DNA from 4 places in the Streptomyces sp. NPDC058239 genome. Region 1 is predicted to be linked to each of the others. Evidence: riboswitches for the same ligand, from Rfam matches in the RefSeq annotation. Region 1 holds a riboswitch; each other region holds the start of a gene.
The links. Region 1 has a riboswitch for cyclic di-AMP ahead of ACFVYE_RS28580 (NlpC/P60 family protein). Riboswitches for the same ligand answer to the same signal wherever they lie in the genome.

Region 2: another riboswitch for cyclic di-AMP. It lies ahead of ACFVYE_RS23065 (M23 family metallopeptidase); the one in region 1 lies ahead of ACFVYE_RS28580 (NlpC/P60 family protein).
Region 3: another riboswitch for cyclic di-AMP. It lies ahead of ACFVYE_RS10435 (transglycosylase family protein); the one in region 1 lies ahead of ACFVYE_RS28580 (NlpC/P60 family protein).
Region 4: another riboswitch for cyclic di-AMP. It lies ahead of ACFVYE_RS31570 (peptidoglycan DD-metalloendopeptidase family protein); the one in region 1 lies ahead of ACFVYE_RS28580 (NlpC/P60 family protein).

Annotation. Positions count from the first base shown of each region.
Region 1 is NZ_JBHVWS010000031.1:88,611-93,894, forward strand. Features, by position in the region: gene ACFVYE_RS28575 (hypothetical protein) at 30-383, shown strand; gene ACFVYE_RS28580 (NlpC/P60 family protein) at 465-1,622, opposite strand; cyclic di-AMP (ydaO/yuaA leader) riboswitch at 1,621-1,786, opposite strand; gene pcrA (DNA helicase PcrA) at 2,045-4,483, shown strand; gene ACFVYE_RS28590 (M23 family metallopeptidase) at 4,534-5,284, opposite strand, start outside.
Region 2 is NZ_JBHVWS010000022.1:21,288-26,571, forward strand. Features, by position in the region: gene ACFVYE_RS23055 (PrsW family intramembrane metalloprotease) at 1-974, shown strand, start outside; gene ACFVYE_RS23060 (aldo/keto reductase) at 1,038-1,982, opposite strand; gene ACFVYE_RS23065 (M23 family metallopeptidase) at 2,123-3,301, opposite strand; cyclic di-AMP (ydaO/yuaA leader) riboswitch at 3,313-3,465, opposite strand; gene ACFVYE_RS23070 (PP2C family protein-serine/threonine phosphatase) at 3,800-4,888, opposite strand; tRNA gene ACFVYE_RS23075 (tRNA-Met) at 5,202-5,275, opposite strand.
Region 3 is NZ_JBHVWS010000006.1:99,078-104,361, forward strand. Features, by position in the region: gene eno (phosphopyruvate hydratase) at 1-167, opposite strand, end outside; gene ACFVYE_RS10435 (transglycosylase family protein) at 480-1,235, opposite strand; cyclic di-AMP (ydaO/yuaA leader) riboswitch at 1,239-1,410, opposite strand; gene ACFVYE_RS10440 (transglycosylase family protein) at 1,710-2,654, opposite strand; gene ACFVYE_RS10445 (cytochrome P450) at 2,760-4,073, opposite strand; gene ACFVYE_RS10450 (nucleoside triphosphate pyrophosphohydrolase) at 4,083-5,045, opposite strand; gene ACFVYE_RS10455 (SurA N-terminal domain-containing protein) at 5,093-5,284, opposite strand, start outside.
Region 4 is NZ_JBHVWS010000038.1:4,931-10,214, forward strand. Features, by position in the region: gene ACFVYE_RS31560 (tyrosine-protein phosphatase) at 1-573, opposite strand, end outside; gene ACFVYE_RS31565 (alpha-galactosidase) at 799-2,898, shown strand; cyclic di-AMP (ydaO/yuaA leader) riboswitch at 3,192-3,346, shown strand; gene ACFVYE_RS31570 (peptidoglycan DD-metalloendopeptidase family protein) at 3,352-4,308, shown strand; gene ACFVYE_RS31575 (SGNH/GDSL hydrolase family protein) at 4,498-5,284, shown strand, end outside.

The DNA of each region.
Region 1 (5,284 bases):
TGATATGGCCGGGGCTAGGCTGCGGACCCATGGACGTACTCATCAATGTCTTCGTCGCCCTGCACATCATCGGTATCGCCTCGCTGCTGGGCGGTTTCCTGACCCAGATGAAGGCGATGGGCGCGGGCACGGCCCGGTTCGTCCCGGCGATGCTGCACGGCGCACTGACGATGCTGGTCACCGGTGTCGCGCTGGTCGGGCTCAACGAGGCCGACGACCACCACGTGAACAACATCAAGATCGGGGTCAAGCTGCTGCTCCTGGTCGTGATCCTCGCGCTCGTCTACGTCAAGCGGGACGAGGAGAAGGTCGACAAGGGCGCCTTCGCGGCGGTGGGCGGGCTGACGCTCGCCAACATCTTCATCGCCACGCTCTGGACCTGAGCCGGCCCGTGCCGCCCACGCTGCCGGACGGGCGTGGAATCCAAGCCCGTCCGGCAGCTGAAGACGCAAGGGCGTGAGCCGCTACGACGGTCGCACGCTGCCGTAGATCGGCATGTAGTAGATCGACTCCTCGCGCACATTCGCCCCCGGCTTCGGCGCGTGGATCATCATTCCGTCGCCCTTGTAGATGCCGACGTGGCTGATGTCGTCGTAGAAGAAGACGAGGTCGCCCGGCTGCAGATCCGCCGTCGCGATCCGGGTGCCTGTCTCCACCTGGTCCCAGGTGGTGCGCGGGAGGTCGACGCCCGCGGCCTTCCAGGCGGCCTGGGTGAGCCCGGAGCAGTCGTACGAGGACGGGCCCGTCGCGCCCCATACGTACGGCTTGCCGATCTGGGCCGCGGCGAAGGCGAGGGCCTTCTCCGCCTTGGTGGTGGCGCTGCTGCCCGAGCCGGTTCCGGTGCCCGTGCCCGTACCGCTGCCGGATTCCGCCTCCTTCGCGGCCTCCGCGGCCTTGCGGTCCGCCTCGGCCCTGGCGGCGGCCTGCTGCTGCGCCAGCTCCTCCGCCTTGCGCTTGGCCTCCGCCTCCTTCTTGCGCTCCAGCGCCGCGAGCCGCGCCTTCTCCTCGGCAGTCAGCTTCGACAGCATCGCGCGCGCGTCGCCCAGCTTCTTCTGGACGTTCTCCTTGCTGGTGCGCAGCGTGGTCTGTGTCGAGGTCAGCGTCTCCAGGCTCTGCACCGCTTCGGCACGCTTCTTCGACGCCTTGGCCTGCTGCGTACGGAAGTCCGTGACCGCCTTCTGCTGCTGACCGGTCATCCGGCTCATCAGCTGGCTCTGGTCGAAGTACGACTGCGGGTCGTCTGCCAGGAAGAAGGTGGCGCTCGGTGCGATGGAGCCGGTGCGGTACTGCGCGGCCGCGTAGGCGCCGAGCGTCCTGCGGGCGTCGTTGAGCTTGTCGGCGCGCTTCGCCACGTCCTCCAGCAGGGCGTCGACCTTGGCGCGCTGGGTGGCGGAGTTTTCCTTTGCCTGGTTGTACTGCTGGGTCGCGGTGCCCGCCTGCCGGTAGAGGTCGTCGACCTTCTTCTGGACGTCCTCGATGCTGGGCTTCGGGGCGGGGGCGGCCGTGGCGCTCTGTGTGGAGAGCAGGGTCACGGACGCCAGAGCCGCCGTGGTGAGCCCTACGGCCGGTGTGGTGGTGCGCACCCGGGTGCGCGGTTTGCGATGCGACGCCAAGGCCGGCATCTCCTTCCGTGGACCGCCTACCGGGTTAGCTGTCGGGTTCGGGCGGAACGGAAGGCTGCCCTACGGTCCGAGTGGGGGATAAGGACCGATTCACCCCGGTGCTGCGTGTGGGTCCCCGGTTCCGAACTCCCGTGAGGGCAGGCCGGATTCGGCGCGGGCGCCCGCTCGGCGTGGCTCGCCTCAGGGGGTACGGGCCGCCCGGTCGAGCACGCTAGCCAACCCGTGGTGCTGCTGTGAAGGTCGATGTTCGATATGCCCGATACATTTTCGTGACCTTGATGAAGTGGGGGTCGCGAGGGCCGACGACGGCCCGTATTCCCTTACGCGGCGTGGGTGCCCGCTGTCTTTGTGTGCCCGGCCGTCGGGTGCGGTTCGCCATGCGGCCGTCGTGTGTCGTTGCGGCGGCCTAGACTCGACAAGCGATGAGCAGCCTCTTTGACGACAGCTTCCTGGCCGGCCTCCAGCACTCGGAGGAAGAGCCCCCGCCGCCCCCCGAGGACTCCGCACCCGAAGCGGTGCCGGAGGACCTCTTCGCGGGCGTATTCGACGGGTCCCCGCCGCCCAGGGACGCGTATTACCGCGACGGCGCGCACCGCCCCGTCATCGACTCCGCGGCGCTCCTCGACGGGCTGAACACCGAGCAGCGCGCCGCCGTGGTCCACGCGGGCTCCCCGCTGCTCATCGTCGCCGGGGCGGGCTCCGGAAAGACCCGGGTGCTGACCCACCGGATCGCCCACCTCCTCGCCGAGCGCGGGGTGCACCCCGGCCAGATCCTGGCGATCACCTTCACCAACAAGGCCGCGGGCGAGATGAAGGAGCGCGTCGAGCAACTCGTCGGACCGCGCGCCAACGCCATGTGGGTCATGACCTTCCACAGCGCGTGCGTACGCATCCTGCGCCGCGAGTCGAAGAAGCTCGGCTTCACCTCGTCGTTCTCGATCTACGACGCCGCCGACTCCAAGCGCCTGATGGCCCTGGTCTGCCGCGATCTCGACCTCGACCCGAAGCGCTTCCCGCCGAAGGCGTTCACGGCCAAGGTCTCCAACCTGAAGAACGAGCTGATCGACGAGGAGACCTTCGCCGGTCAGGCCGCGGACGGCTTCGAGAAGACCCTCGCCCAGGCCTACGCGATGTACCAGTCCCGGCTGCGCGAGGCCAACGCGCTGGACTTCGACGACATCATCATGACGACGGTCCATCTGCTCCAGGCCTTCCCCGACGTCGCCGAGCACTACCGCCGCCGCTTCCGGCACGTCCTGGTCGACGAGTACCAGGACACCAACCACGCCCAGTACACCCTCGTGCGCGAACTGGTCGGCCCGGCCGGCGAGGGCGACGCCCCCGCCGAGCTGTGCGTCGTCGGTGACGCGGACCAGTCGATCTACGCCTTCCGCGGCGCGACCATCCGCAACATCCTCCAGTTCGAGGAGGACTACCCGAACGCGACCACGATCCTCCTGGAGCAGAACTACCGCTCCACGCAGACGATCCTGTCCGCCGCCAACGCGGTCATCGAGCGCAACGAGAGCCGCCGCCCCAAGAACCTCTGGACGAACGCCGGCACGGGCGCCCGGATCACCGGCTATGTCGCCGACACCGAGCACGACGAGGCGCAGTTCGTCGCCGACGAGATCGACCGGCTGACCGACGCGGGCGATGCCAAGGCGGGCGACGTCGCGATCTTCTACCGTACGAACGCGCAGTCCCGTGTCTTCGAAGAGATCTTCATCCGCGTCGGACTGCCGTACAAGGTCGTCGGCGGCGTGCGCTTCTACGAGCGCAAGGAGGTCCGGGACGTCCTGGCCTACCTCCGGGTCCTCGCCAACCCCGAGGACACCGTCCCGCTGCGCCGCATCCTCAATGTGCCCAAGCGCGGCATCGGCGACCGTGCCGAGGCGATGATCGACGCGCTCTCCATGCGCGAGAAGATCACCTTCCCGCAGGCGCTGCGCCGGGTCGACGAGGCGTACGGCATGGCGGCCCGGTCGGCCAACGCCGTCAAGCGGTTCAACACGCTGATGGAGGAGCTGCGCACGATCGTCGAGTCCGGTGCGGGCCCGGCGGTGGTTCTGGAGGCAGTGCTGGAGCGCACCGGCTACCTCGCCGAGCTTCAGGCATCCACCGACCCGCAGGACGAGACCCGCATCGAGAACCTTCAGGAACTCGCCGCTGTCGCCCTCGAATTCGAGCAGGAGCGGGGGGAAGAGGAAGGTGCGGGCACGCTCGCCGAATTCCTGGAGAAGGTCGCGCTCGTCGCCGACTCCGACCAGATCCCCGACGAGGACGAGGACGGCTCCGGTGTCATCACGCTGATGACGCTGCACACCGCGAAGGGCCTCGAATTCCCGGTGGTCTTCCTGACCGGCATGGAGGACGGCGTCTTCCCGCACATGCGCGCGCTGGGACAGGTGAAGGAGCTGGAGGAGGAGCGGCGGCTCGCGTACGTCGGGATCACCCGGGCCCGCGAGCGGCTCTATCTGACCCGGGCGGCGATGCGCAGTGCGTGGGGGCAGCCCTCGTACAATCCGCCGTCGCGGTTCCTGGAGGAGATCCCGGACCAGCACCTGGAGTGGAAGCGGACCGGGCCGATGGCGGCCCCGGCCGGACCGACGTCGGGGATCACTTCGTCGCTGTCCTCGTCGCGCGCCCGGTCGGGCCCCTCGGGCTTCGCGACGCGGCGCACCTCGGACAGGCCGACGGTCACGCTGGTGGTCGGGGACCGGGTCACGCACGACCAGTTCGGGCTCGGCACGGTCACGGCGGTCGAGGGCGTCGGCGACCAGGCGAAGGCGACGGTCGACTTCGGGGACGAGCGGCCGAAGAAGCTGCTGCTGCGCTACGCGCCGGTCGAGAAGCTGTAGTCCGGTAGCCGGGCAGGCGGCCGGGGCAGATGCACCGGCCGCCGGGTGGCTCAGGTCGGGTCGACGCCGTGGCTGCGGAGCCAGGGCAGCGGGTCTATTGCCGCTCCGCCCCCGGGCCGTACCTCGAAGTGCAGGTGCGGACCGGTGGAGTTCCCTGAATTCCCGGAGTAGGCGATGACATCGCCGGCCTTCACCGGGCCGGAGCGGATCTTGGTGCTGCTGAGGTGGCAGTACCAGGTCTCGGTGCCGTCGGCCATGGTGACGATGGCCATGTTCCCGTAGGCGCTGTTCCACTGGGTGCGTACGGTGCCGTCGGTCGCGGCCATCACGGGAGTGCCGTACGAGACGGGGAAGTCGATGCCCGTGTGCACGGACATCCAGTTGACGCCCGCCTGGCCGAAGTACGCGCTGAGGCCGTGCTGCGCGACCGGCAGGAGGAATTTGGGGCGCAGCGCCTCCTTGCGGGCGGCCTCTTCCTCGCGCTTCTTCTTCTCGGCGGCCTGCCGCTCCCTCAGGTCGATGCGTTCCTGGGTACGGCTGGCGCGGTCGGCGAAGTTCTCCGCGTCGGCGCTGAGGTTGGCGAGCTGGGTGTCCAGCTTGTTGTTGGCGGCGACCGGCTTGACGGAGCCGGGGTCGGCAGCCGCCATCGTCGTGGTGTTGTCGTCCTTCTTGTCCTCGCCGCCCAGTCCGCTGACGGAAGCCGCGGCGATACCGGCCACGCTCATCACGCAGGCGGAGGGAACGGCGACGGTGAGGAGAGCGGAACGCTTTGCGGGGGAACGCCGCCGACTGCGACTGCCG
Region 2 (5,284 bases), on a different contig from region 1:
CGAGCGGCTTCGCCTTCACCGAGAACATCCTCTACCTGGGCACCGCCTTCGGTGAGGACCAGCAGATAGGCACCTCGGGCGTCGTCTCGGTGACCGCAGCGACGTTCTTCGTACGGGCGGTGATGTCGCCGTTCGCGCATCCGCTCTTCACGGTGCTGACCGGAATAGGTTTCGGGCTCGCCGCGGTCAGTGCGCGGCACCGCCGGATCCGCCGCATCGCGCTGCCGCTGCTGGGTCTTGTCCTCGCCATGGGCATGCACGCCCTGTGGAACGGATCGGCGTCATTCGGCCCGTACGGCTTCTATGCCGTGTACGGGGTGTTCATGGTCCCGGTCTTCGGCCTGGTCACCTGGCTGGCGATCTGGTCGCGCCAGCGGGAGCTGCGTACGCTCTCGGCCGAGCTGCCCGCCTATGCGGCGGCGGGCTGGCTGACCCCCGCCGAACCGCTCGCCCTCTCCTCGATGCGGGCCCGCGGCATGGCACGCGACGCGGCACGCCAACGACACGTCGCCGCAGCCTGGGGAAACCCTTACGGACCGGGATACCCGCAGGGATACGGACCGGGATACGCGCCGGGATTCGGGCCAGGACCTGCGTCGCCCGGAGGCGGGCCGTCGGCCCAGGTCAGGGCTCACTCCAAAGCACGGGCCAAGGCCCGCGGCAGGGCTGCCGCCCGCGCCGTCGCCGAGTACGAATCGTTCGCGACATCACTGGCCTCGCTGCGCCGGCAGGCCCGCCGCGGGGCGGCGGGCCCGGACTTCGCCGAGCGCGAGCTGGAGCTGCTGCATCATCTCTGGCAGCGCAGGGACGTGGCCGCTCCCGCCCTGACGTACGCGGCGCAGGCGACGGGCCGCCTGCGCCCCCACCGCCTGCCGACGGCCCCTTACGCACACCCGTTCCCGCAGCACACGCAGTACGGCGGCTACGGCTACAACCCCTATCTGGCCCCGCACCGGCCGCCGCCACAGCAGTAGCACAGCGCTCCAGGGGCGTTAACGGCCAGTCGTCCGCGATCCGGAAGGCCGGGCCGCCCCGCGTCAGGCGGATGCCTCGGTGAGGTCCGCCAGCTCCTGCTCGGTCAGCGAGAGGTCGGCGACGGCCACCAGCGCGGGCAGCTGCTCGACCGTACGGGCCGAGGCGATCGGCGCGGCGACGGTCGGCCGGGAAGCGAGCCACGCAAGCGCGACGGTCGCGATCTCCGCGTCGCGCTCCCGGGCGACCTTGTCGAGTGCTGCCAGGACCTTCTGTCCCCGCTCCGACTCCAGGTACTGACCGGCCCTTTCGGCCCGCGCGCTCTCCACCGAAGCACCCGGACGGTACTTGCCGGTGAGGAAGCCGGAGGCCAGGGAGAAGTACGGGACGGCGGCGAGCCCGGCCCGGGCGGCCGTGTCCTGGAGCTCTCCCTCATACGTGTCGCGGGAGACCAGGTTGTAGTGCGGCTGCAGGGCGACGTAACGGGCCAGCCCCTCGCGCTCCGAGAAGTCCAGGGACGCCTGGAGCCGCTCGGGGCTGATGTTGGAGGCGCCGATCTCCCGGACCTTGCCCTCCTTCACCAGCTGGTCGAGGGCGGTGATGATCTCCTCGACCGGGACGGTCTCGTCGTCGAAGTGCGTGTAGTACAGATCGATGTGGTCGGTGCCGAGCCGGCGCAGCGACTCCTCGGCCGCGGCCTTGATGTTCGCGGCGGAGAGCCCCTTGTACGAGGGGTGGGCGCCGACCTTGGTGGCGACGACGATGTCGGAACGGTTGGAGCGTGCCGCGAGCCACTTGCCGATGACGGTCTCCGACTCGCCGCCCTCGTTGCCCGGGATCCAGGCGGAGTAGGCGTCGGCGGTATCGATGAAGTTGCCGCCCGCCGCGGTGTAGGCGTCCAGCACGGCGAACGACTGCGCCTCGTCGGCGGTCCAGCCGAAGACGTTGCCGCCGAGGGCGAGCGGAAAGACCTGGAGGCCGGAAGGGCCCAGCTTACGAAGAGAAGTCATAACTGGATCAACGGATTCCGGCAGGTCCGCTATTCCGGCAGACCGGCAGCCCTGACGTCGGGGGGTGAGCGTCAGGACTGCCGGGGTTCAACGGCCTGTGAATGGGCTCGGATCACGAAGGCCGGGAGGCGGCCGGCGGATCAGGGGTTGAGGCCCTTGTCGCGCAGCCAGGCCATCGGGTCGATGCCCGTACCGTCGGGGGTGTGGACCTCCAGGTGGAGGTGCGGGCCCGTGACATTGCCGGTCGCACCGACCCGGCCGATGGTCTCACCGGTGGTGACCTTCTGGCCGACACTGACGCCGATCGAGGACTGGTGGCAGAACCACAGCTCCGTACCGTCCTCGAGCTCCAGCACCGTGCGGTAGCCGTACGAACCGGACCAGCCTGCCGACTTGATGGTGCCGCCGTGTACGGCCTTGATCGGGGTGCCGGTCGGCGCCGCGAAGTCGAGGCCGGTGTGGTAGCCGGAGGACCACATCGAGCCGGCCTGGCCGAAGGTCGAGGTGATCGTGTACGAGGAGGTCGGGATGGCGTAGCTGGCGGCGAGCTTGGCGAGCCGCAGGGCCTCTGCCTTCGCCTTGGCTTCCTCCTCCGCCTTCTTCTTCTCGGCGGCGGCCTTGGCCTCGGCCGCGTCCTGCTGCTTCTTGGCCTCGGCGGCGGCCTTCTCCGCGGCCGCCTTCTCCTGGGCCGCCTTGGCCTCGGCGTCGGCGGCGTCCTGCTGCTGCTCGGCCTGCTGGAGGATGCGGGCGCGGAGTGCCTCGCCCGCGTCCGCCGTGCCCTGCTCGGCCTCGGCGGTGGTGAGGCCGGCGGTGGTGAGCGGGGCGGCAGCGACGGCGGCGGCCTTGTCGGCATCGGACTCGCCGGAGAACAGGGAGCCCACGCCGGGAAGGGACTTGGCGTCGGGGAGGTTGTCCGAGATGGAGTCGGGAAGGGAGATGGAGACCGGCGGCTTGCTCTGCGCGGTGGCCATGCCGCCCGCGCCGACTGCCGCGATGACACCGACCCCGAGCACCGTGGAGCTACGGGCAAGTCCGTTGCGCTGCTTGGCGACGCGATGCTTGCCGCGTACGGGGCGGACGGACTCCTCGGTGGGGTTCCACTCGTCCCAGCTTCTGTCGGGCTCGCCGTTGACGTCGGCGCGGAATTCGCTGCCGAACTCACCGGCGAAGTCGCCGCCCGTCTCGGCGCCGAACGCCGTTCCCGTCCCGGTGGTTCCGTAGTCGGAGCCGAAATCGGATCCGAAGTCGGCACCGAAGTCGGAACTGAACTCGGGGTTGAACCGAGAGGGGGCCTCGGGGGCAGGCTTGTTGGACGCCACGGGGGCGCACTCCTTTCCTTCCTTCTCGCCTACCGGGTTAGCTGACGGGTTCGGAGCAGGAAGGTCTCCTACGGGCCCCTCTGCCTCTCACGAGACACAGGTGTCCGATTCACCCCATGTAGGTGGTTCCCCGGTTCCCTTGCGGAATTCGGCGCTCGCGCACGGTGCCGCCACTGACGACGGCTGGGACGACCGCGCTGCGTTATCGAACGTTAATAGACACACGGGTCTGATTCCAAGCTGTTCCCACTGATCGTTCAGGTCTTTGGCCTGGACTTTACGGGACACAACCGGGTGGAATCGGACGAGTTGATCGACCCTCAGCCATTACCCGGTTTCTGACGTTGCGTCAAATGTTATGCGGAGCGACGCCTTTCGGTTACGTACGGTGGCATCCCGGACCGAGGCCGCGCCCCAGGCCGCGCGAGACACTCGACCCGCGCGAGACACCCGACCCGCACGAAGCACCCGATCCACACGAAGCACCCGCCCCACCCGTCACGTCGTTTCCTGGCCCACGATCTTCACGGTCCTGCGCCGGTCCGGCTGCCCCTCTGCGGGACGTACGACCGCGAGCAGCGCCATGTCGTCGGTCGTCTCACCGCCCGTGTGCAGCCGCACGTCATCGGTCAGCGCGGACAGCAGCTCCTCGGGCCCCGGAAAGATCCGCCCGCGCAACCGGGCCGCCGGGTCGTAGAAGACCCCGTCCGAGTTCCGCGCCTCGGAGAGACCGTCGGTGTACAGGAGCAGAGTCGTCCCCGCCGGCAGATCCCACTCGTCCGCCCGGTCGGGCCACACCCCCAGGTCCATCCCGAGCGGCAGCGCCGGCACCGTGGACCCCAGCACCTCCACCGCCCCGTCCGGGTGCAGCAGGATCGGCTCGGGGTGACCGCGGTTGACGATCCGCACCCGGGACACCCCGGACGGGATCTCGGCCAGTACGGCCGTGATGAAGCCCTCGACCGCGTCCAGCCCGCCCCTCGCCCCCTCCCGCGCCAGCGCCCGCTCCAGCCGCTGCGCCACGCCCTCCAGCGAACGCTCCTGCTCGGCCGCCTCCCGGAACGCCCCGATGACCACCGCCACCGACTCCACGGCGTCGAGCCCCTTCCCCCGTACGTCCCCGACCACCAGACGCACCCCCTGCGGGGTGTCCGCCACGGCGAACAGATCTCCGCCGACGAACTCGTCAGCCTGCGCCGCCTCGTACCGCGCCGCCACATGCAGCCCGCCGATCCGGTCGGACGGCTTCGGCAGCACCGCCCGCATGGCGGTCTCCGCGATGACCCGCGCGGAGGCCAGTTGCTCATTGCCGCGCCGTACGACCGTGTTGATCACGACCGCGAGGACCGAGACGGTGGCCAGGGTGAGCAGCTCGATCAACGGCACGACCAACGGCAACGGGTTGCTGTACAGCCGCAGCACGGTGACGGCCAGCATCGAGGCGATGCCGGTACAGATGGTGCTGGGCAGCGAGAAGAACGGCGCGGCGATCAGCGGGGCCGCCACGAACAGCGGAATGGCAGTGAAGACCGGCGGGGTGAAGAGATCGAACACCAGCCCGCCGAGGATCATCAGGGCGGGCAGCATGCGGACGAACCGCCGGGAACGGGTGCCACCCTCGGCATGTCTGCCGCGCCGCTTCAGCCGCTTCCACACCTGTGGTCTCCTGCCCGGTACGCGCGCGGCTGCGGACGGTACCGCGCCCCACCCCCAGGCTCGCCGGAGCGGAGCCGTGCGGCGACTCCTCATCGACCAATGGGGGTACATACGTGGTACAGGTCACACACCGCCCGGACCTGCTCCTTCATGGGCCCGCAGGCCGGCCGTCCCACGTCCCGGAACGCGACGCGAAATGAATCAGGCCCGGCACGCTGCATGCGTGCCGGGCCTGATTCTTCAGTAGCGGGGACAGGATTTGAACCTGCGACCTCTGGGTTATGAGCCCAGCGAGCTACCGAGCTGCTCCACCCCGCGTCGGTAAAC
Region 3 (5,284 bases), on a different contig from region 1:
GGGTCACCGTCGCGAAGCTCAATGGCCTCGAACGCACCGGTGGAGGCGCCGGACGGCACAGCAGCACGACCCGTGCTGCCGTCGTCGAGGCCAACCTCGACCTCGACCGTGGGGTTCCCCCGGGAGTCGAGGATTTCCCGGGCTACGACGACGTCGATGGACGGCACGAGGCATCTCCTTCTGGGATATGACACTGATTGTGCAGGGTCACTTTGGCCTTGCGACAAGAGCCTAACCGGCCCGGCCCGCTCAGCCGGACGACCGCCCGCCCCCTGGGACGAAAAAGGACCCAAGAACGCACATTGCCTGACAAACGGTCAGAATTTTACTGGTCAGTAACTACAACAGTTGAACGATCACCCATAGTCGGCGTCCCTGTTCGACAGACGACACAGAGGTGACGCGTCACGCGGAAACCCCGGCCCGGCGCATACGGGGGATTGCGCGCCGGGCCGGGGTGCTCAGGGGGAGAGCCCGGACTACTTCGTCAGGTGGAGCTGCTGACCCGGGTAGATCAGGTCGGCGTCCTTGACGATGTCCTTGTTCAGCTCGAACAGCTGCTGCCAGCCGCCCTTGACCTTGTGGTCGGCGGCGATCTCGCTCAGGGAGTCGCCGGCGGCGACCTTGTACTCGCCGTCGCCCCTCTTGACCTTCTCGCCGGTCGGGGTGGTGACGGTCTTCTTCGACTCGGCCTGCGGGGCGGCGGAGCGGTCCGAGCGGGAGGCGGCCGGGGCCTCGGTGCGCTCGGCCTTCTCCGGCTGGGCCTGCTTCGGCGCGGCCGGGGTGCTCTTCTGCTCGGTGGCGTTGGAGCTGGAGGTGGAGTTCGAGGAGGAGCCGGCGTCGACGCCCGGGTCGACACCGTCATTGGTCAGGTTGCCGGCACCGGCGCAGCCCCAGGCACCCGGCCCCTGCATGTCGAGGAGCTTCTCGGCGACGGTGATCTGCTGAGCCTTGGTGGCCAGGTCGGCACGGGGGGCGTACTGCGTACCACCGGCGGCCGCCCAGCTGGACTGCGAGAACTGCAGACCGCCGTAGTAGCCGTTGCCGGTGTTGATGGACCAGTTGCCACCGGACTCGCACTGGGCGACGGCGTCCCAGGTGGCGACGGAGGCGGCGGAGGCGCCGGTCGCGCCCATCAGCGGTACGGCGACAGCGGTACCGGCGACACCGGCGAGCGTGGCGATACGGACGGCCTTGGACGGGCGGCGGTGCTTGCCCTTGCTGGAAAACAGCATGGAACTTCTCCTCACCGACGCCTACGAGGTGAGCTGTCGGGTTCGGGCCAAGTGAGTTGCCCGGTCGCACGTCCTAGCACGCGACTTCACCCCAAGCCGGTCCTGATGCGTCTCTCGACGATCGGGCCCGGCGCTTACCTGGGTCCCCCGCTCCTGCCTACGGCGCTTTACGCGTCTGTTCCCTTCGACCGACGGCAGGATTCGGCGTGACGGTCGACGGGGCCCGCGGTGCGAGCGGTTCCGACCGTAAACATACGCAACCCTCACATTCAAAGACGGACACATCGGACAATCTTCCCCTACTTGCATCTGAGGAACCGTCGTTTTCGCAGGTGGGGGCGGTGCGGAAGGGTTCCCCAGGCGCGACACGCCAGTTGACGCAAAGAGACCCATGTCTCACTTACACATAAGCGGACATAGGTCCCTGAACTACCCCAGTTTTCGAGGCTCTTTTAACCGATTTTCAGACTGTCCTCACTCGGCCTTCACATCGAGATCGAGGCTCTGGCCAGGGAGGATGAGGTCCGGATCGGAGCCGACGGCATCCTTGTTGGCCTCATAGAGCGCGGGCCAGCCACCGGCAACCTTCTGTGCGTCAGCAATCGCCCAGAGGTTGTCGCCGGGGTGCACGGTGTACGTACCGTCGGCGGCCGAAGCGCCCGCGTCGCGCGCGTCGGCGTCACCGCGGGAGGCATGGCGGCCCGACTCGCGGTCGGCGCCGTTCGCGTCCTGACTCGCTTCGGGAGCCGGTGCGCCACGGTGCTTGCCACCGACACCATCGGATGAATCGGATGAGCCGGATGAATCGGGCATCTTGGTGGACGGAGTGGCCGACGCGGTGGCGGAAGGCTTCGCGGACGTCTTGGCCTTGCCGGCCGACTTGTCGGCGCTCTTCGAACCCTTCGAGCCGCCCGTAGCGTCCGAGGCGCTGTCCGACGGCGTGGCGTCATCGGACGGGGCCGCCGACGCACCGTCAGCCTCCTCCGCGCTCTGCGTCGGCTCGGAGGAGGGCGCGGACCCCGGGTCGACACCCGGCAGCGTCCCGTCCACCGCGAGGCCGGAGATGACCGCACAGCTGGGCCACGCCTGCGGGCCCTTGTCGTCCAGGACCTTCTGGGCCACGGCTATCTGCTGCGCGCGGCTGGCGAGGTCGGCACGCGGGGCGTACGCCTCGCCGCCGTACGACTTCCAGGTCTCCTGCGAGAACTGCAGCCCGCCGTAGAAGCCGTTGCCGAGGTCGGCGCTCCACATGCCGCCGCTCTCGCACTCCGCCACCCGGTCCCAGGTCGTGGCCTCGGCCGCGTGCGCACCGGCCGCGCCGAGCAGCGGGATGGCGATGGCCGATCCGGTCACGCCCGCGGCGACGACGATGGCGGGTGCCTGACGAGGGCGACGGTGTCTGCCGTTCGCGGAGCCCATGGGGTTGCCTTCCGTGTGACTGACGAGTGACTGGTGAGTCGAACGGTGAACCTAGCGGGACTCGAACGTGTGTCACAAGTCGATGCAGCGCAGATCACGTGAAAGTCACAGAGTTGACGAAGTGTCACTTTGCGTCGGGGCGGACCCCGGCGCGAACTCCACAGGCAGAGTGCGCAGTCCACGCATGATGAGCCCACCACGCCACCGCAAATCGGTAGGTTCCACCGCAAGCCGCAGATCCGGAAGGCGCCTCATGAGCGTCGCGAGCGCGGTCTGTCCCTCCAGTCGGGCGAGCGGTGCTCCCAGGCAGTAGTGGATGCCGTGCCCGTATCCGAGGTGCTGATTGTCACGCCGTGCGAGGTCGAGCGTGTCGGGGTCCTCGAAGCGCTCCGGGTCGCGGTCGGCTGCGGCGAGTACGACGAGTACGGGGTCGCCGGCCGCGATGTCCTGCCCGCCGAGCGTCAGCGGCTCGGTGGCGAACCGCCAGGTCGCCAGCTCCACCGGGCCGTCGTACCGCAGCAGTTCCTCGATCCCGGTCTCCAGCAGATCGCTCTCCTGCGCGTCGAGGGAGTGCTGCAGCCGCTCGCGCTGCGCGGGGTTGCGCAGCAGGGCGTACACCCCGTTGCCGATGAGGTTGACCGTCGTCTCGAAGCCGGCGAAGAGCAGGATGAAGGCCATGGCCGCGGCCTCGTTCTCGGTGAGGTGCTCGCCGTGGTCGCTGGCCCGGATCAGCCCCGAGATCAGGTCGTCCCCCGGGTTCTCCCGCTTGCGGTGGATCAGTTCGGCGAGATAGCCGCGCATCTTCTTCACCGACCTGGCCACCCCGCCGCGCGGGCCGCCGCCGTGGCGGATCATCATGCCCGCCCAGTCCCGGAAGTCGTCCTGGTCCTCGCGCGGGACGCCGAGCAGATCGCAGATCGCGTAGATGGGCAGCGGGAACGCGAAGTCGTGGATGAGGTCCGCCTTCCCCTCCGCGATGAAGCGGTCGATGAGGTGGTCCGTCAGTTCCTGCACCCGCGGCGCGAACTCGGCGACCCGGCGCGGGGTGAACGCCTTGGAGACGAGGCGGCGCAGCCGGGTGTGATCGGGCGGGTCGATGTTCAGCAGATGCGTCATCAGCTCCGCCTTGCGCTCGCCCGGGATGCCCGTCTTGCCCTTCGCGTGCGCCGGCTCGGCGTGGTGCGCCGGGTTCTTGGAGAGCCGGGTGTCGGCGAGCGCCTGCCGGGCGTCGGCGTACCGGGTCACGAGCCAGGCCTCGACACCGCTGGGCAGCGCGGTCCGGTGCACGGGACTGTGCTCGCGCAACCAGGCGTAGGCCGGGTACGGGTCGGTGGCGAACTCCCAGGTGAAGAGTTCGGGGGCGCCGGCGGGGCAGGCGGCGGGGTGATCGGCTGGGCGGTCGGCGGGGCTGTGGTTCACCCCCCGACGTTATCCGTTGCCCTCCGCCGCCCGGATGGCGTCCCGGTAGGCGCGGCCCGCGGCCCGCAGTGCGGCTTCGGGGTCGACGCCGTCCCGTTCGGCGCGTACGGCGAGGGCGAGGAGCTCGTAACCGATGCCGTCGCCCGTGGGGAGCGGCACATCGAGTCCTGCGGTACGGACCCGGCCGGCCAGTTTCGCCGCGAGCGCCAGCCCGGGCTGGCCGAGCGGGACTCCGTCGGTGACCGAGTCCCGCTGCTTCTCGATGGCCTTGGTCCGCAGCCAGTGGGCGTGAACGTCCTCCGGGGTCTCGGCACTCTCGTCGCCGAAGACGTGCGGGTGGCGGTGGATCAGCTTCTCGACGAGGGTCGCGGCCACGTCGTCGACGGAGAACGGCTCGTCCTCGGCCTCCTCGGCGATCCGGGCGTGGAAGACGACCTGCAGGAGTACGTCCCCGAGCTCCTCGCGCAGCTCGTCGCGGTCACCGTCCTCGATCGCCTCGACGAGTTCGTACGCCTCCTCGATGGCGTACTTGGCGAGGCCCTTGTGGGTCTTCTGCGAGGTCCAGGGGCATTCGATCCGGATCCGGTCCATGACCTGGACCAGATCGAGGAGCCGGGCGCCCGGCAGATCGTACGAACCGGGCAGCAGCTCCAGGTCCGGCATCTGCACCCGGCCCGAACCGGCGAGCCGGGCCAGCCCGTCCGTCAGCGGCTGGTTGCCCTCGCCGCCGGTGACGACCACGACGGTCCGGCCGCCCGCGCAGGCGTCGACGAGCTCCTGCGCGGTGGGCGCGGAATGCTCGACGCCGACGCCCGCCTCGCGCAGATACGGCAGCTGCGGGTGGTCCTGCTCGGCGCAGAGCACCCGGTCGGCGGCGTGCAGCGTCTGCCAGGCGGGCCAGGACAGAAGTCCGGGCGCGACGCGGTGGCTGGCGGTGAGCAGGACGATACGGCCGGGGTCTTCAGCGTTCACCGTTCGAATCTACCCCGGTCGGTCCGCTCGTCGTTTTCCGCAGCCTTCTAGGCGCCGGCCCCGACACCCGTCTCCGCGGGCTTGGTGACCTGGGTGATCCAGGGAGCCTTGTAGTTGGCGAGCTGGGTCTGCTTGTTGTCCCAGGTGCCGTAGCGCGGATTGACGTCGACCTTCAGTGCCTTCGACGCCTTGCTGAGCGCATCGCCGACGGCCTGCTGCCCCTCGGGCTGCTGCAGGTC
Region 4 (5,284 bases), on a different contig from region 1:
CTTCAGATAGTCGGCCTCGATGGCGTCGCGCTCGACACCGACCGCGAGCAGTGACACCGCGATCGACAGACCGGCCCGGTCCTTGCCCGCCGCGCAGTGCATCAGCGCGGGAACGCTGTCCTCGGCCAGGGCGTGCAGAACCCGGCTGTGCTCGGCGGTACGGTCCCGGATGGTCGCGCGGTACGAGGCGATCATCCGGTTGGTTCCCTTGCCGTCGGCCAGGATCGAGCGCAACTGGTCGAGGTCGCCGTCACGGACCATCCGCCAGAACTCGGCGCCGTCGGCGGGGTCGGAGAGCGGGATGCTCACATTGCGTACGCCCGGCAGCTCCACATCCAGGCCGTCGAGCCGGTGGTCGGCCGCATTGCGGAAGTCGAAGACCGTGTGCAGACCGAGCCCGCTCAGGAAGGCGGCGTCCTCGGCGGTGGCGTGCGCGAGGTGACCACTGCGGAAGAGCCGTCCGTACCGCACCCGCCGGCCGTCCGCGGTGGGCAGTCCACCCACATCGCGGAAGTTGCGGACACCCGCCAGCTCGGGTTCCGTCGACGGGATCTGCGGCAGCTGCTGCGTCACAGTGACTCCTGGAGTGTCTGGCGCCGGCGCGAGTCGCCGACAAGGCCACTCCCGCGACGATACGACATTGATTCCCCAGGCAATCATCGAGCTCTTTGCTTGTCGATACTTCTGCGAACCCCCGTACTCCTGCGGCGAATCCGCCCGGTGAATTCCTTGCAAGGCCGTTGCCCACCCATCGGAAATGGTCGATGATGTGCGGAACTGTTGGAATGTGGGGATGCGATGATCGAGACTGGCGACAAGGGCCGGACCTGGCTGCTCACCGGGGCGAGCAGCAGCTACGCACTGCGACTCACCGAACGGGACGAGCTGGTCCATCTGCACTGGGGACCGAGGATCCCCCTTGCCGCGGCCGAGGCCCTGGCCGCAGCACCGGAGCCACCCTTCAGGGGCTTCGAGTCCCAGCTCGACGGCCGCGAGGAGTACCCGGTGGAGGGCGGCCCCCGGTTCGTCCGCCCGGCCCTCTCGGTACGCACCCCTGAGGTCCGCGGCACGGAGTGGGCCTTTGCCGACGCCACGGTGGACGGAGACGAACTCCGTATCGGATTCACCGACTCCGTGCACCGGCTCGCCCTCACCCTGCACTACCGGATGCGGGACGACTCCGATGTGATCGAGCGCTGGGCCACCGTCGCCCATGCCGGGCCGGACGGTCCGCCGCTGGAACTGCTGCGCGCCGACGCGGCAGCCTGGGCTCTGCCCGCCCGCGACGGCTGGCGGCTGAGCCGGCTGCACGGACGCTGGGCGGCGGAGTCGCAGCTCGCACGGACGGAACTGACGTACGGCGAGAACGTCATCTCCAGCAGGCGCGGCCACACCGGGCACCAGTACCTGCCGTGGGTCGCACTCGACGCCGACGGTGCGGCGACCGAGGAGGGCGGCGAGGTGTACGGCTGTGCGCTCGGCTGGTCCGGGTCGTGGCGGATTTCCGTACAGCAGCTCCCCGATGGGCTCGTGCAGATCACCGGCGGCGCCGGCTACGACGACTCGGGGCTGCTGCTGCTCGCGCCGGGGGAGTCGTACACCACCCCCGTCTTCGCCGGTCTGTGGAGTGCGGAGGGGTTCGGCGGGGCGAGCCGGGCCTGGCACGCCTGGCAGCTGGCCCATGTGATCCCGGACGCACACAGCCTGCGGCCGGTGCTCTACAACTCCTGGGAGGCGACCGGCTTCGACATCTCGCAGGAGCAGCAGCGCGCCCTCGCCGAGCGCGCCGCCGCGATGGGCGTCGAGCTGTTCGTCGTGGACGACGCGTGGTTCGGGCAGCGCACCAGCGACCGCGCCGGGCTCGGCGACTGGACGCCGAATCCGGACCGCTTTCCCGGCGGACTGAAGCCGCTCGCCGACGAAGTGCACGGACTCGGCATGCAGTTCGGTATCTGGGTCGAGCCGGAAATGGTCAATGCCGACAGCGATCTCTATCGCGCACACCCCGACTGGGTGCAGCATTTCCCGGGACGGGCGCGGACCGAGTTCCGCAATCAACTCGTGCTCAATCTGGCCCGCACCGATGTGCAGGACTATCTGTGGGAGCAACTGGACACACTGCTCTCCAGTGCGCCCGTCGACTATGTGAAATGGGACTTCAACCGCTGCTTCACCGACGCGGGCTGGCCGGGTGAGGAGTATCAGCAGAAGCTCTGGATCGAGCACGTGGACGCCCTGTACGCGCTGATCGACCGGCTCCGGGCCGCGCACCCCACCGTTGCCTTCGAGTCGTGCTCGGGCGGCGGCGGCCGGATCGACCTGGGGATTCTGTCCCGCACGGACCAGGTGTGGACCTCGGACAACACCGACCCGCTCGACCGCCTCACCATCCAGGAGGGCTTCGGTCAGATCCATCCGGCCCGGGTGATGGCAGCCTGGGTCACCGACAGCCCGAATATCCAGCTCAACGACAGGGTCAGCTCACTGCGGTTCCGTTTCGTGAGCGCGATGGCCGGTGTGCTCGGGGTCGGTGGGGACCTCACCGACTGGAGCGAGGACGAGCTGGCCGAGGCGCGGACCTGGGTGGACCTCTACAAGGAGATCCGGCCGGTGGTGCAGCACGGCGCGCTGTACCGGCTGCGCGCCCCGCGTGGCGGACTCAGCGCGGTCCAGTACGTCCACGGGGACGAGACCGTGGTCCTGATGTGGCTGGAGGCACAGAGGTACGGGGAGCGGCCCCCGGCCCTGCGGTTGCGCGGGATCGACCCCGCAGCGACATACACCTGCCTGGACACCGGGGCGGTTCACCACGGTTCGGTACTGCTGCATCAGGGGCTGCACACCGGGCTTCGGGGGGATCTCGATGCGCGGGTGCTGAGGCTCCGACGCGAACGATGAGCGCGATATGTCCGCAATGGGTGTATTTGGCTGAATGTGCCCCGCTTGTACGGGAGATGGTCGCCCCCTCGTGAGCGGAATCATATCCGTGACGGTGTGTGCCGGCGGGGCGGTCGGGCATTCCGTGCGCGGTGCGGAAAGCCAAGATCCTTAATCCACGGAGTGTGACCGGAATTCCGTGCCGATTTCCGAGCGCGGATTCCGGTACGGAACCAGTCACTTGTTATCGCCGTCCCGACTCGCTTACGGTCACCGTCAATCCGGACGGACCGCCTAGTCCTGCCGCCGACCGGAATTCGCACCCACTCATCGCGTGGCAGGAGCGGGGGAACCAGGTAGGCCGCCGATCGGAGAAATCCGGCCGGCTAGGGGTGAAGTCGCGCTCAGCGCGGCCGGGCATCTCCAGCCCGAACCCGACAGCTCACCTCGCAGGCGCCGGAGAGGAAGCACGTCATGCCCATATCGGGTAAGCACCGTCGTACGAAGTCCGGCATCATCGCCCGTGGCGTCGCCGCCGCAGGCGCCGGTGGTGCTGTCATCGCACTGCCGCTGCTCGGCGCCACCGGTGCTCACGCCGCGTCGCAGTCGGCCCCGACCGCCGTGCCGCAGTCGGCCTCCGCCGCCACGCACTCCGCCCCGGCCAAGCCGGTCGCGCAGAAGCAGGCCGCCACCACGACGTACTCCGTGGTCTCCGGCGACTACCTGTCGAAGATCGCCACCGAGCACAAGGTCAAGGGCGGCTGGCAGAAGCTGTACCAGGACAACCGCAAGGTCGTCGGTGAAGACCCCGGCCTGATCCTCCCGGGCATGAAGCTGACGCTCGGCGGCAAGGCGTCGGGTGACGCCGCGTCCACCGGTGCCGGCACGGGTGCGGCCCTCCCGTCGAAGGCCCTCTCGGTGCCCTCGTCGGTCGTGGAGAAGTCCGCCCCGGCCAAGTCCGCCCCGGCCAAGGTCTCGACGGTCACGGAGTCCAAGACCTCCGCCCCGGCCGGCCAGAGCAACAGCTCCGGCTACAGCCACCCGGTTCCCGGCAACCACACCACCGGATACCGCGCCTCCGGCTCCAACTGGTCCAGCGGCAGCCACACCGGCATCGACTTCCCCGTCTTCACCGGCACCAGTGTGAAGGCCATCACCTCCGGCACCGTCGTCACCGCCGGCTGGGGCGGCGCGTACGGCAACCAGGTTGTCATCAAGCACGCCGACGGCCACTACTCGCAGTACGGTCACCTGTCCTCGATCTCCGTCTCCGCGGGCCAGGCCGTGAGCACCGGTCAGCAGATCGGCCTCTCCGGCGCCACCGGCAACGCCACCGGCCCGCACCTGCACTTCGAGGTCCGCACGGGCCCGGCGTACGGCTCGGACATCGACCCGATCGCCTTCCTGGCTTCGCACGGCATCTACGTCTGAGCCGGACGAGCGGGCAGTTGAGCAACAAAGCATGAACTGAGCAACACAGAAGGGGCGGTGCGCGGCGGCGCACCGCCCCTTCTGCTTATTCCCCCTTTACCAAAAACTGACCGGGTGGTCTATCTCACCACCCGTCAACCCCTTATTGCGGTCGCGTAGGTCACATTCGGCGGTGCAGGATAAGCGTTTGTGGCAGACGATTCGAGAAAAAATCAACGTGGCGTCATCAACCGACATGGCGTCATCGGGTCGTACGCAGCGATTGGCGACAGCTTCACCGAGGGAGTCGGCGACCCCGGCCCGGACGGAACCTTCGTCGGCTGGGCAGACCGTTTCGCGGTACTTCTCGCGGACCAGCTCCCGGACCCCGATGCGGGGACGAGTACCGAAGGCTCCACTCACGGGAATTTCAGGTACGCCAATCTCGCCGTACGCGGACGCCTCCTCGACCAGATCGTCGAGGAGCAGGTGCCGCGCGCCAAGGAGCTCGCACCCGATCTGGTGAGCTTCTGCGCGGGCGGCAACGACATCATCAGGCCCGGCACCGACCCCGACGACGTGGCCGAGCGCTTCGAGCGGGCGGTCGCCGAGCTGACCGAATCGGTCGGCACCGTCCTGGTCACCACCGGCTTCGACACCCGAGGCGTTCCCGTGCTGCGCCATCTGCGCGGCAAGATCGCCACCTACACCGCCCATGTGCGGTCCATCGCCGACCGCTACGACTGCCCGGTCCTCGACCTGTGGTCGCTGCGGTCCGTCCAGGACAGGCGCGCCTGGGACGACGACCGGCTCCATCTGTCGCCCGAGGGACACACCAGGGTCGCGCTGCGCGCCGCCCAGGTCCTCGGCATCGATGTGCCGGCCGACCCAGACCAGGAATGGCCCCCGCAGGCACAGCGCGGAACGCTCGAAGTACGGCGCGACGACATCCACTGGGCGCGCGAGTACCTGGTCCCGTGGATCGGCCGGAGACTGC